2 regions of the Paenibacillus sp. J22P218 genome follow, and region 1 is predicted to be linked to the other one. Evidence: riboswitches for the same ligand, from Rfam matches in the RefSeq annotation. Region 1 holds a riboswitch; the other holds the start of a gene.
What was found. Region 1 has a riboswitch for cobalamin ahead of AC0YN0_RS28955 (S-layer homology domain-containing protein). Riboswitches for the same ligand answer to the same signal wherever they lie in the genome.
Positions count from the first base shown of each region.

Region 2: linked by a shared signal. The riboswitch ahead of AC0YN0_RS07375 (ABC transporter substrate-binding protein) and the one ahead of AC0YN0_RS28955 (S-layer homology domain-containing protein) in region 1 are both predicted to bind cobalamin.

Region 1 covers NZ_JBWDNL010000009.1:92,473-99,253, reverse strand. Annotated here, with positions in the region: gene tyrS (tyrosine--tRNA ligase) at 1-346, shown strand, start outside; gene AC0YN0_RS28960 (hypothetical protein) at 412-708, opposite strand; cobalamin riboswitch at 1,308-1,507, shown strand; gene AC0YN0_RS28955 (S-layer homology domain-containing protein) at 1,671-6,781, shown strand, end outside.
Region 2 covers NZ_JBWDNL010000001.1:1,747,132-1,753,912, forward strand. Annotated here, with positions in the region: gene AC0YN0_RS07355 (arginine--tRNA ligase) at 1-727, shown strand, start outside; gene AC0YN0_RS07360 (heavy metal translocating P-type ATPase) at 829-3,078, shown strand; gene AC0YN0_RS07365 (sulfite exporter TauE/SafE family protein) at 3,075-3,761, shown strand; gene AC0YN0_RS07370 (hypothetical protein) at 3,768-4,226, opposite strand; cobalamin riboswitch at 4,412-4,654, shown strand; gene AC0YN0_RS07375 (ABC transporter substrate-binding protein) at 5,068-6,060, shown strand; gene AC0YN0_RS07380 (FecCD family ABC transporter permease) at 6,064-6,781, shown strand, end outside.

The DNA.
Region 1 (6,781 bases):
TGGCGACGAATTGTTGGATCAAGCAAAGCGTATTACGGCTGCGTTGTTCAGCGGCGATATTCGTTCGCTTACGGCAGACGAGATCGAGCAAGGCTTCAAAGAAATGCCTACGTACGAGGCGAGCGGCGAAGGCGAAGCGAAAAACATCGTGGAGTGGCTTGTAGAGATTGGTATCGAGCCTTCGAAGCGACAATCGCGCGAAGACGTATCGAACGGCGCCATCTCGATGAACGGCGAGAAGATCACCGACCTAGAGTTCGCGGTTTCGTCCGAGCATGCAATCGGCGGTAAATTCATCATTATCCGCAAAGGCAAGAAAAACTACAGCCTTGTTAAATTAACTTAAAATACTTTTTGAAAAAAGCTTCCGAGGACATGATGTCATGTGCTTCGGAAGCTCTTTTTATCTTATTATGGCTTTGACTTATTGAGCTGCTGCCTAAGCTCGGCGTTTTTCGCAGTTAGTTGTTTCGTTAAGTCTGCTTGCGAAGCTTCAAGCTTCGCGGCTTCATCCTTCAGCTTCGTAAGCTGGGTCATTTTGCTGCTTAGGTCACTTGGCGAAGAACTCAGCTTACTGTCCTTTTGCAGCTGTTTTATTTTCGCGCTCACTTTTGTAAGTTTCGTTTTATCGTGCGCAAGCTGATTCTGCGTATCGGCAATTTCTCTTTTTAGGCGGCTAATAATTGAAGAAGTGAAGCTAATGGACATATGGGCACCTCGTAATCGTAGTGTGTGGCAAATTCTATCTTATCATATAAATCTCCACCTCCTGAAGAAAAGGGCGCACTTGACCTGAACAACTTTGGACAACCGTGAACAAATATGTGCAACTTACCAATTGGCGCAAAAAACTTTTTGGTTCTAAATGGCTGTGAACTTGATGTGACTTAGAGCATTTTTGCGGATTGGCTTGGAGCGCTAAGTTTTGTGGATGACTTGTGATGCTATATGGTGCTTGGATAAATTGAAATGGCAGGTAAGCTCCTACACGGCATGAAGCGGGTACGCTCCAAAAGCCAGCTCATCTGCTATAGTGTCATTCTAGGCAACTAATTAGCCTTGTACCAAGCGAGCCACCTGTTTAGTTCGATATCAGGCAACTAAAGGGGATAGTTTGGTAAGGTAGTGGCGAATCGGCCGAATTAGTTCGATGAAAGGCAACTATCGAGCTCACAACCGTGAGGCAACGGAGATTAGTTCGACGAAATGCACCTAATGAGCCATATACCCGGCGGTGAGCTCATACACGCATGAATTTAAAACAAAAGCATGACAAATGCCGATTAATCGGATATGATAAGCAACATAATTTCATAGTAGATACAGGTGCCAATAATCAGTCTCGATTCGTCGAGTTGTCGATTGGTTAAAAGGGAAGCGAGTGCAAATCTCGCGCGGTCCCGCCGCTGTATAAGAAGAGTTCTTGCAAGATGCCACTGGGAAACCGGGAAGGATGCAAGGGCGATGACGCTTGAGCCAGAATACCTGCCTGTTTCGATATGCCATTCATTCTACGAGCGATAGGAGGATGTTTTTTAGTGCGGGCTTTTTGCTGTGTGCGCTATTAAACCTTTTGCCGATTGCGGCGGAAGGTTTTTTTTGTGCGCGCTGAAAGTATGGTAGACAAGATTTAGTAGAAATCGAAGGACTGGAAAGGAAGTAATGAAAAGATGATCAGGAACAAGTATTTAGCGTGGCTGCTTATCGCAAGCATCCTATTCTCTGTTGTGTTCACGAACGGAGCCAGCATTGCGCTCGCGGCAGAGGATGAATCTGATCCGGCTGCTTACGACGCGCTTGAAAGCATGGTTAGCTCCCAAGATAGCGTCGATGAAGCACTTGCCGATCTCAGCGAAGCATTGAGCGCCGATGAGGAAGATACGGAGCTACCCATTATCGAAGTTGCAGGCATAGAAAACAACGCCATCTTAACCAAAAGCGAATTAGATTTCGCCGTTACGGTAACGGACAACGTATCGGAAGCGATCACTCCTCAAGTGAAGCTGAATGGGACGGTCATTACGGGAACGGATGGACAATATACGGCGACGCTAATCGCTGGCAACAACACGATTGCGATAACGGCGGAGGATGAGGCCGGCAACAAAGCAGAGCAAACCTTTGTTGTTACTTACAAGCAAACGTTCGACGCCCTGCTGGAGCAACAAATCCATGCAAACCTTGCATATATCCAAAAAACCGTCACGAATCCCGTATTCGGAACGGGGAGCGGGGATTGGTCCATCCTCTCGCTTGCGCGGGGACAATATGACGTACAAAACGGATATTACGATCTCTACTATAATAATGTAGCCAATAAAGTCACCGAGCTAATGACGGCTAACTCGGGCGTGCTCGACAAGACGAAAAGCACGGAGCATTCCCGCGTCATTCTTGGCCTTACATCCGTTGGCCGGGATATAACGGATGTTGCCGGCTTTGACTTGAGAAGCGCGTTAGCAGACTTCGATTATGTCAAGAAGCAAGGCAATAACGGTCCGATATTCGCGTTGATTGCGCTGGACAGTCATGACTATGAAATTCCTGACGCTCCTGTGGGAAAGACGCAAACGACAAGGGAAAATCTCGTTCAATTTTTGCTCGATAAGGAAATAAAGAAAGGTACTGATCAAGCAGGCGGTTGGGCACTAGGAACGAGCGCAGCCGATGTGGATATGACAGCCATGGCGCTGCAAGCACTGGTTCCTTATTACGAGACGAACACGAATGTAAAGGGAGCTGCGGATCGAGCGATTGCGTGGTTATCCAAAGCACAAAGCGCGGATGGAGGCTATACGAGCTGGGGATCCTCGAGTAGCGAAAGCATCGCACAAGTTATTACTTCTTTATCCGGCTTTGGGGTAGATGCCCACACGGATGAGCGTTTTATTAAAAACGGCATCTCGGCATTGGACGCGCTATTGGCTTTCGCAGTGCCCGAAGGCGGCTTCAAGCATGTCAAGACGGGGAAAGTGGACGGCATGGCAACCGACCAAGGCACATACGCGCTTGTTGCCTACAGTCGATACATTAACGGATTGACGTATTTGTATGATATGACCGACGTAGAGATTTTGACGCCGGATACGAAACAGCCGATCATCTCGGTTCAGGGAATCGTTAATGGTCAGGAAGTCGATTTGGAACATCTTGAATTTGATGTATCCGTTACGGATAATCGAACCAAGGGAATCGTTCCGGTAGTAAAGCTGAACGATACTATCGTTAGCGGCAAAAACGGCAAGTACGAGGCGACGCTTCGCGAGGGAGCGAACACGATTGTCGTAACAGCCGAGGATGCGGCGGGCAATATAGCGGAGAGCACTTTTACATTTACTTATAAGCCTGGAGCCGTTCAGACAGCTCAAAATCATTTAAAGAAAAGCTTAGCCTATCTGCTTGCTACGGTGAATAACCCGACATGGGGTACGCTTGGCGGAGAATGGACCATTTTCACGCTTGCGCGGGCGGGGCACGACGTGCCTAAAGGGTATTACGAGACGTATTACAATAATGCGAATGCCGCAATTAAAAAGGAAATCGAGGATTACGGCGCGTTGTGGTCGAGCACTGACTACTCCAGAACGATGATCGGACTTGCTTCCATCGGGATGGACGTTTCGAATATCGGCGGAATCGACCTGAAGGAAGGCTTGGCGGACTACGATTTCGTAAGCGGGCAAGGGCTTAACGGTCCGGTATTCGCTTTGCTTGCTTTCGATGCCTACGATTATGAGATTCCAGAAGCAGCCCCCGGGAAGATGCAGACGGATAAAGAAAAATTAATTCTATCTATATTGGACAAAGAAATTAACAAAGGCACGGAGAATGCGGGAGGATGGACTTTCTACGGAGATGTGGCGGATCCCGACATGACTTCTATGGCCATACAAGCATTAACGCCTTATTATGCAGCCAGAAGCGACGTCAAAGCCGCAGTGGACAGAGCCGTTGTTTGGTTATCCAATGCGCAAATGAGCGATGGAGGCTTTGATAATTGGGGTGCAAACAGCGAAAGCACCGCGCAAGTCATTGTCGCTCTAACGGGACTGGGCATTGACCCGCATACCGATTCCAGATTCATTAAAAACGGCAAATCGGCTTTGAATGCTTTGCTTGACTTCGCCGTCGCCGGCGGTGGATTCAAGCACGTGCAAATGGAGAGCGATGCCAATGCGATGGCTACCGATCAAGGCACGTACGCGCTTGTTGCGTATGACAGATTCCTGAAAGGAATGAACCGTCTCTATGACATGACGGACGTTGAGCTCCAATTGCCGGAAATTCCTCAGGAGAACGGCGAGCTGCCGCTGCCTGAGGGCGATAAGCCGGAAGTTATCGTGCCGCAGGACAACAAGGAGTACACTGTACCGATCACGGCCAGCGACAGCGGCAAAGAAGTGACGATTACGATTCCGGAGGGCAAGGCGTCGAAAGTATCCGTCGATCTTTCGGGCGCAGTGAACCTGCCGGAAATCAAAGCCGTTAAGGGTGGAGCTGCTGCTTTCATTCCAAGCGGTACGCAGGTTGTGAGCGGCGATGCTTCGGCAATCGAGCTGCTGACGTCGAAATCGGTGACGGATCCTGCGTTGATCGCTCAGATTAGCGACAGCCTTCCGGATAATCGCAGCCTGGATGCGCTCGTACAAGCGTTCTCCATGGGCGGCAGCGGAAGAGTGGAGTTCAGCGATTACGTAACGCTGACGTTCGCAGGAAAAGCGGGCAAGGATGCTGCTTACATCGAGGGGGGCACCGCCTATCCAATCGGGAAGTTTGCCAACGATGCGGCGGGCAAAGCAAGCGGCAAGAACGAATATGCGTATGACAGCGGATCCGATCTCATCGTCAAAACAAATCATTTTACGGACTATGTCGCTTATTCGTCTTCTGAGGTCGAAGCACCGGGCGGCGGCACGGAGCCTCAGCCGAAAACGTATGCGACGTTGTCGGTCGACAAGATGACGATTAATAAATGTTTTGTATTGAGCCCCACTAAAGTTGAGCTGCAGTCCGGGGATACGGTATGGACGGTGCTCAAGCGTGTGCTTGGCAGCAAAAATATTAACATGCAATATTCATGGAGCGAGGAATACAACAGCGTCTACGTAGAATCGATCGCCGGAGACGGTGAGTTCGATCACGGCCAGTATAGCGGTTGGATGTACAACGTGAATGGCATTTATCCAAATTACGGCGCAAGCTTGTATGAGCTTGAAGACGGAGACGTTATTCAATGGCGCTATACGACAAATTTGGGTGAAGACTTGGACATATACGATCCGAGCCAATGTTTCTCGGAGCTCCCATCGGACGGAAAATCGTCGGAACTGATCGTCAATCCTAACGAATCTAACCCGGTCGTTCAAGTACCAAACGATGTTCAGAAAAACTATTTTATTAAATTATCGAAAGAACATAACAATACCGACAACATTACGGTTCAAATTCCTACTACGAACTTGAAGCTGCAACTGCAGCTGGCGGATGTTGCGGACGGTATTCCGCATATAACAGCCGTTAAGGGAAATATAACCGCGGCGATCGCGAAGCGCACAAAGCTAGTGTCCGGCCCGCAAACGATCGAGCTTTTGTCTGCGCCGAGCATTACGATTTCCGAGCTTGAACATCTGATTAAGTCAGCTCTTGCCGGCAGCACAGCTTCTCTTAAAAATGTGAATTACGCTTTCGTACTCGGCAATGACAAGGAACCTGTGAAATTCGATACGCCGGTGACAATCTCACTGAAAGACGCGGCAGGCCAAGTTCCGGGGTACTACGAGAAAAACAAGTTTACGGAAATAAAGGTTTACGATACGGATGAGCAAGGTGCACTGGAAACGAAAGACAACGAGAAAAAAATCTATGCATACGTGAACGGCAATGATCTTGTTATTAAATCGAATATCGGCGCGGCATTCGTGGCGTATACGAAGCAAGCGATCGACATCGCGAAGTTGTATTCCGATAGCTCATCAATCTCGGCATGGGCTTATCAAGCCATTACCGATGCGACCGGGAAAGGGTTCGTTCAAGGCAGCAACGGAAAGTTCAATCCGAAATCGACGATAACAAGAGCGGAGTTCACGAAGCTGTTGGTATCTGTGCTTGGATTGAAGACGGATATTGACAATGTGATCGCCTTTACGGACGTTGCCAAGGATAATTGGTTCTATCCGTACGTCAATGCGGCATATAAGGCAGGCTTCGTATCGGGCTACGATAATAAGTTTGATCCGAGCAAGAGCATTACGCGCGAACAGATGGCGGCTACAATTGTTCGAGCGCTCGGTTTGCAAGCAGCAACCCCTGCAACGCCGATCAAAGATTTGAGCTCAGTATCGAACTGGGCCAACAAAGACGTACAAACGATTGTCGCATTGGAATTGATGCTCGGTTACGGCAACCAGTTCCAGCCGAAAGCTGACGTTACGAGAGAAATGGCAGCAGTCGTTGCAATGAGGGCTTATGCTCTTACCGGTAAGCAGGCAGAACAGCCTGAAGCTGGGCAGGATCAAGCAGTCAAGCAGGTTATCAATGAGGCTGCATCTTACTTGCAGAAGACTGTAACCAATCCAATTATCGCAAGCATTGGCGGTGAATGGTCAGTACTGGGACTTGCTCGTTCGGGGGTAAGCGTTCCAGACGGGTACTATGCCAAGTATTTCGCCAATGTCGAACAAACCCTTAAGGAAAAAGAAGGCAAGCTGCATCATGTGAAATACACGGAATACGACAGAGTCGTCCTAGCGCTTACCGCGCTAGGGAAGAAAGTAGACAATGT
Region 2 (6,781 bases), on a different contig from region 1:
CCCGCAGGCCATGGTGAAGCAAGCGCTGTTAGCGTTAGGTTACACAAGTCAAGCCGAGCAGCTCAAGCATGTCAGCTACGGGGTTGTGTCATTAAGCCCATCTACAGCTGCCGGACTAGGCGTAGACACTACAGCCGGCAAACATGCTTATCCGATGTCCGGCCGCCAAGGTATCGGGATCAAAGTATCGGAACTGCTCGACAGAATGGAAGGCATTATCGATGCCAAGCGTTCAAGAAAGCAAGGTCTTACGAGCCGAACAATAGCGGCTGCTTCCATTCGTTACTACTTGCTGCGCTTCCATCTGCAGACAGAGATTGTGTTCGATCTGGAGCAAGCGACGGAAATATCGGGCAATACAGGCGTGTATCTGCTTTATGCCTACGCTCGGGCTTGCAGCATTATGGCGAAAGCCGAGCAAGCAGGCGTTCAAGTGCCGGAAGTCCAGTTCGAGCAGTCGCTCGAGAAGCAGGAGCATGCCGTTCTAAGGCAGCTATGCTACTGGCCGGAGGTATTGCAGGCGGCGGAGCTCGAGCTTGCGCCGAACATAATCTGCAATTACACCTATGAGCTGGCAACGTTGTTTAATCATTTTTATGCGACATGTCCAATACTGAAGGCATCTCCTGCTCAGCGTCAGCTGCGCTTATGGCTTACGCAACGTTACAAGCAGACGCTTGGCGAGGCGCTCGACATTCTCGGATTGCCTGCTCCCGAAAGCATGTAACCTCACATTCCATTCATGCAAACGACTGGTCCCACATATAAATGAACCCAGATGGGTACAGGCATCGGTCGTTTAATGCGGAATGGAAGGAGGCGGGTTCAATGAATTCGCCGGATAACGGAATGATGATCGACTTTGCCGTGCAGGGAATGAGCTGTTCCGCTTGCGCGGCACGAATAGAGAAGTCGGTAGGGAAGTTGGAAGGCGTCTATGAAGCGGCAGTAAGCTTCCCGCTGCGCACCGCTTGGGTGCAATTCTCGCCAGAGCGGGTAAGTCCCGAGCAGATCGCCGAGCGCGTAAGCCAGCTTGGCTTCACGGCTTCATTAAGCGAGCATGGCGATACGGGTCTGCGCAAGGAGCATGCGATTTTAAAGCTTCGATTAATCGTTTCGCTCCTGCTGACACTGCCTCTGCTGCTTACCATGGTTCACCATTTGCCCATTTTATCGCCGCTTGCTGCTTATATACCTACATGGCTGACATTGCCTTGGCTGCAGCTGGTGCTAGCGACGGTGATTCAATTCGTAATCGGCATGCCCTTCTACTTCGGCGCTTATTATGCGCTTAGGCAGAAGAGCGCCAATATGGACGTGCTCGTTGCAGTAGGCACGACCGCAGCTTATCTGTACAGCCATTACATCGTGTTCCAACAGGATCTGTTAAGCGGTTCGAGCTTTGAGGCAGAGATGCCGGCGCTCTATTTCGAGACGTCAGCGGTTGTCATTACCGCCGTTTTGCTTGGCAAATATATCGAGGCTTCCGCTTCGTTAAAGGCGAACCTCAATACAGCCGGCTATGCAACCCTTCAAAGCCAGACGGCTTCCGTTGAGCGCGCCGGCCAAGTGACGCAGCTTCGCACGGAGTTCGTGCGTGCGGGCGATACGGTTATCGTCGAGGCCGGCGAGCTTGTGCCGGTTGACGGAACGGTTATCTCGGGTGACTCATCTGCCGATGAAGCGCTGTTGACAGGGGAGAGTACGCCCGTTGCGAAACGTGAGGGCGATTCCATCTGGGCAGGCACGCGCAATGTCGGCGGCCGGCTCCGCATATGGACGAAGGCTGCTGGCCATGATACGCTGCTGAGCCGAATCGGCGAGCTTGTCAGGCAAGCACAGCGGTCCAAATCGTCGATCCAACGCAATGTGGATGCGGCCGCGGGCTGGTTCGTACCGCTAATGCTGCTGCTAGCTGCACTTACCTTCATCCTATGGAGCGCTGTGCTTGATCCAGGCAATTGGAGCCGGGCGTTCGTCAGCTCCATCGCCGTTATGCTGGCTGCTTGTCCGTGTGCGCTCGGGCTGGCTGCTCCGATCTCGCTCGTGCTGGCCTCGGGCCGCCTGGCGAAGCAAGGCATCGTCGCGAAGGAAGCGGGAGCGCTGGAGCGTCTTGCGTTAATCGATACCGTCATATTCGACAAGACGGGCACATTGACCGAGGGCAAGCCGAGAGTAAGCGCGCTCCAACCGCTCAAGGGCAGCCGCTCTTCGGCGCTCCGTCTTGCAGCGGCAGCGGAATCGGCATCTTCGCATCCGCTTGCGGCTGCAATCCGTCAAGAAGCGGCGAAGACAGGTCTTGTCATACCTATGCCCGAGAGCCAAGTGTATACGCCCGGCGGCGGAGTTGTTGCCATGGTCAACAAGCAGCAGGTCGGCGTTGGCAATGCGGGCTTCGCTAAGTCGCGGGGCTGGCTGGTCAGCGAAGAGGGCGAGAAGTTCGCGAAGAGCAAGGAAGCTGCTGGGGAGACGGTACTGTTCATCGCTATTAATGATGAATGCGTAGCTATGATTGCCCTTATTGATTCGGTGAAATCCGACGCCAGATCGGTCGTCAGGGACTTACGATCGCTAGGCGTATCGATTCTGCTGGCGACAGGGGATCGGGAAGCGCCTGCCCGGGCTGCGGCAAAGGCAGCAGGGATTACGGAGGTGCACGCGTCCATGCTGCCCGAAGCAAAGCAGTCGCTTGTCGAGCGGTTGAAGGATCGGGGCAAGCGAGTCGCTATGGCCGGAGACGGCTGGAATGATGCGCCGGCGCTCGCATCCTCCGATGTCGGCATCGCGATGGGCAACGGGACGGATGCGGCGCTCGCAGCCGGACATCTGTCGCTGCTTAATTCGCGATTGCTCGCCATTCCTGGAGCCATTCGAATTAGCAGATTAACGCTTCGCAACGTGCGGCAAAATCTCGCTTTCGCCTTCCTCTATAACGGCATCATCATTCCGTTCGCGGCGCTCGGCATGCTTAAGCCTTGGATGGCCGGAACGGCGATGGCGCTGAGCTCCGTATCGGTCGTCGGCAACGCGCTTCGGCTAGGCGGCCAAATTAAGCGCGAGGAACGGAGACGTCGATGACGCTCACGTGGAATCTGATCGGCTTGATCGTGCTGACAGGCTTGTTCAGCGCACCGCATTGCATCGGCATGTGCGGAGGCATCGTGTCGACCGTATCGCTTCAATCGACAGTGTCAGCCCGCCGTTCAATGCTGCTGTACAATGCAGGTCGCATCACGTCTTATACGGTGCTTGGTGCTGTAATGGGCGCAGTCGGCTCATTCGTCGATCTCGCCGGCAAGCTTGCGGGCATTCAAGGCATTGCTTCAATCGTAGGCGGCTGCTTCGTATTATTATGGTTATGGCGCAGATTTCAACTGCCGCTTATGGGCAAGCTGTCTGCCTTGCTGCATAAGCGGTTGGTCGGCAGAACAGGGAAGTCACCTGCCAGCGAAACGACGCATTTGCTTGCGACGGGCATTGCTTTCGGCTTCCTGCCTTGCGGCTTGACCTATGCGATGCAGATGAACGCTGCGGCCAGCGGCTCGCCATTGGAAGGAGCGGCCATCATGGCTATCTTCGGACTATCTACGTTCCCGGCGCTAGCCGCCGCGGCTTCTATCGCTGCTTTCGCCGGCAGGCGCTGGAGAAGATTCATGCGCAAGGCAGGCGTAGTAACGGCAATTGCTGTAGGGCTATTGTCCATTATGCGGGGATTGGCCGTGAACGGCGTCATTCCGAGCATTTCGCCGTGGTTATGGTAACGATCATCAGTGGACGGCAGAGAGCCGCCTTGAAAGGATATAGCTGCCATCCGCCGTATCCAGCGTCAACGTTGCTTTCCACGTTCCAGCCATCAACGGCATGCCTTCGCCCTCGTAGACGCCGGGAGCGGTCTCGATTAACTTGAAGCTGTAATTGCCGCAGTTCATTCCGATCATATCTAACACGATGGATAACTCAGCGTAACGTAACGGCGCTCCCTCGGAATTTCTAAGACTGAGGCGAAAATCATTCAGATCGAGCACTTTGGCCGGATAGCGGCCGATCTCCCACGTCAATGAGCCTTCCTCGAAGTAATGCTCCGTGACGGCAGGTGGGGCAGCTTCCGTCGTTTGCAGCCACGCGAACGCAGCGATGATGATGACGGCAGCGGCAAGCAAGGCGAGCATCCACTTAAGAAGCGGCGTTCGTGCTTGGGTCGTTACTGTCGATTCGTCAGAGTTCATTATAAGCGCACCTTTCTGTATCTTTTTTTGTAGGCACGAAACCAATTAACAGCGTCTTTAGTTACCTATGCGGCGCAGTGGGATGAAAGAACGCCGGCGACGTTCAACAATAGTCTGACTTTGGCGATAGGGATAGACAAAAGATTGGAAGATGTGTATAGTTACATCTGACAATTTCATAGAAAATAACTAGGTGTCGAGACGGTCTATATGAGCAGCGCGAATGCTGCTTGAACAACCGCTCCGACTTAATAGGGAAGCCGGTGAGAATCCGGCGCGGACCCGCCACTGTAAGGAATGGCCGGAGAGCGCATGCTCTCGTTGCAAGGCCGATGCCGCGGCATATTGTCACTGAGCTTAGACGCTCGGGAAGACGCCGATTGGCATATATTCCAAGTCAGGAGACCTGCCTGCTTATTAACGCTGAATCCTACGAGGAACTAGGAGGTGTTGCACACGAATAATAGCTACTTGCCGCTTTGGAAGCGGAATTCGCGCAGCATTTCTGACAAGACGTCGGAAATGCTTTTTTTGATGTTTAAATCTTATCAAGCAGTGCCTTTTGATTGGATTTTATACAAGTAAAAGGCTTGTAACGCGTCCATATCTAAGTTTGATTGGATATTGTGCAGCCAAATGGACGGGGAAGCGCGACAAGGGGCCAAAATGCCGATTTTGACTGTATGTTTTCCAATCAAGCGTCACGTAAAGGTCGATTGGTCCCGATTAGGCTGTATGAAATGCAGGCTAAAAGTAACATCATGTTTTATTCGAACGTAACAGCTATAACGAGTAAGGCCGATTTGCTAGATAAATAGAACGTATAGGAGTGTGCTAATTAATGAATAAGATGAACAAAGCTTGGATTGGGCTGCTGCTGGCGATGATGCTCGTCATCATGACGGCTTGCGGAGCGAACGCCAATAATGAGGGGCAAGCATCGAATCAACCATCGAATGCGGCTACGGAAGCGCCGACGAACGCGCCTGACAACGAACAGGAAAGCGCAGCAACTACGGAATATCCGCTTACGGTGAAGGACGATACGGGAACGGAAATTACATTCGCGCAAGCACCTGCGAAGATCGTTTCGCTGGCGCCAAGCGAGACGGAAACGATCTATGCGATCGGATCCGGAGAGCAGGTCGTTGGAGTGGACAGCTATAGCAACTATCCGGAAGCGGCAGTAGCTAAGCAGCTGGTAGGCGATATGACGACGAATATTGAGGTAGTTACGGGGCTTAATCCGGATCTGGTCATTGCTTCTTCCTCGATGAACGTGGATGCGATTAAGCAGCTTCGCGAGCTTAATATCCCTGTATATGCAACGGATCCGCTAACTTATGATGCAGTAGTTGCCAAAATCGATACTTTAGGTAAAATTATGAATAGACAAGCGGAAGCTGCCGCAGTTGCTGACCATATGATTCAAGTGAAGCAGCAGGTAACGGACGCAGTGAAAGACGCGGAGAAGAAAAATGTATATTTGGAGTTCTCGCCCGGCTGGACGGTAGGCTCTGGCACTTTCCTCGATGAGCTGCTGACGCTAGCTGGCGGAACGAATGTGGCAGCCGGAAGTCAAGGGTGGTTCGAGGTGAACGCGGAAGAGGTCGTTGCCAAAAATCCGCAACTGATTGTGTACCCAGCATGGAAGGAGGAGCCGAATCCGATTGTAGCCGGTATTGAGAGCCGTCCTGGTTGGGACGTTATCGATGCAGTGAAGAACAAGCAAATGTTCGCCGTGACGGAAGACCCGCTCGTACGTGTAGGGCCGCGTCTCGCCGATGGATTGCTTGAGCTTGCGAAGGTTATTCACCCGGATCTCGTCAAATAAGCAATGAAACATAAAGGTATCATTTATGGAGGAGCAGCTTTGCTCCTTCTTGCCGTTTCTATGATCATAAGTCTTTCTATCGGTACGTCGGGTCTTACGGTAAGCAAGGTATGGGGCATTCTTATTCATGAGCTTCCGTGGGTGAAAGGGGGCGAAGACCTCTATACCAAAGGCGAAATAGCCATTGTTACGCAGGTAAGGCTGTCCCGCGTGCTGCTTGCCGTCCTCGTCGGCGCCTGCCTAGCTCTTGCCGGCACAGGCTTCCAAGGCGTGCTGCGCAATCCGCTTGCCGATCCGTATACGTTAGGCGTCGCCTCAGGGAGCTCGGTAGGCGCTGCCTTTATTATTTTGTTCGGACTCCAGATGGCTTTAGGCATGTGGACGATTCCACTTGTCGCCTTTCTGACGGGAAGCATCACGTTGTTTGGCGTATTCTGGCTGTCGCGAAGCAAAGGGGCGATGCATATTGAAACGCTTATTTTATCCGGTGTCATCATTCAAGCCTTTTTAGGCGCTTTCGTATCGTTCATGGTGTCGCTGTCTGAAGGCGTCGTCAATCAAATTCTGTTCTGGCTCATGGGTTCGCTTGCGATGCGCAACTGGGACAACGTATATATGCTCATTCCGTTTCTTGTCATCGGATTCCCTATTATTCTCATCTATAGCCAATCGCTCAATTTATTCGTTCTAGGCGAACGCCACGCCGCCCATGCCGGCGTTC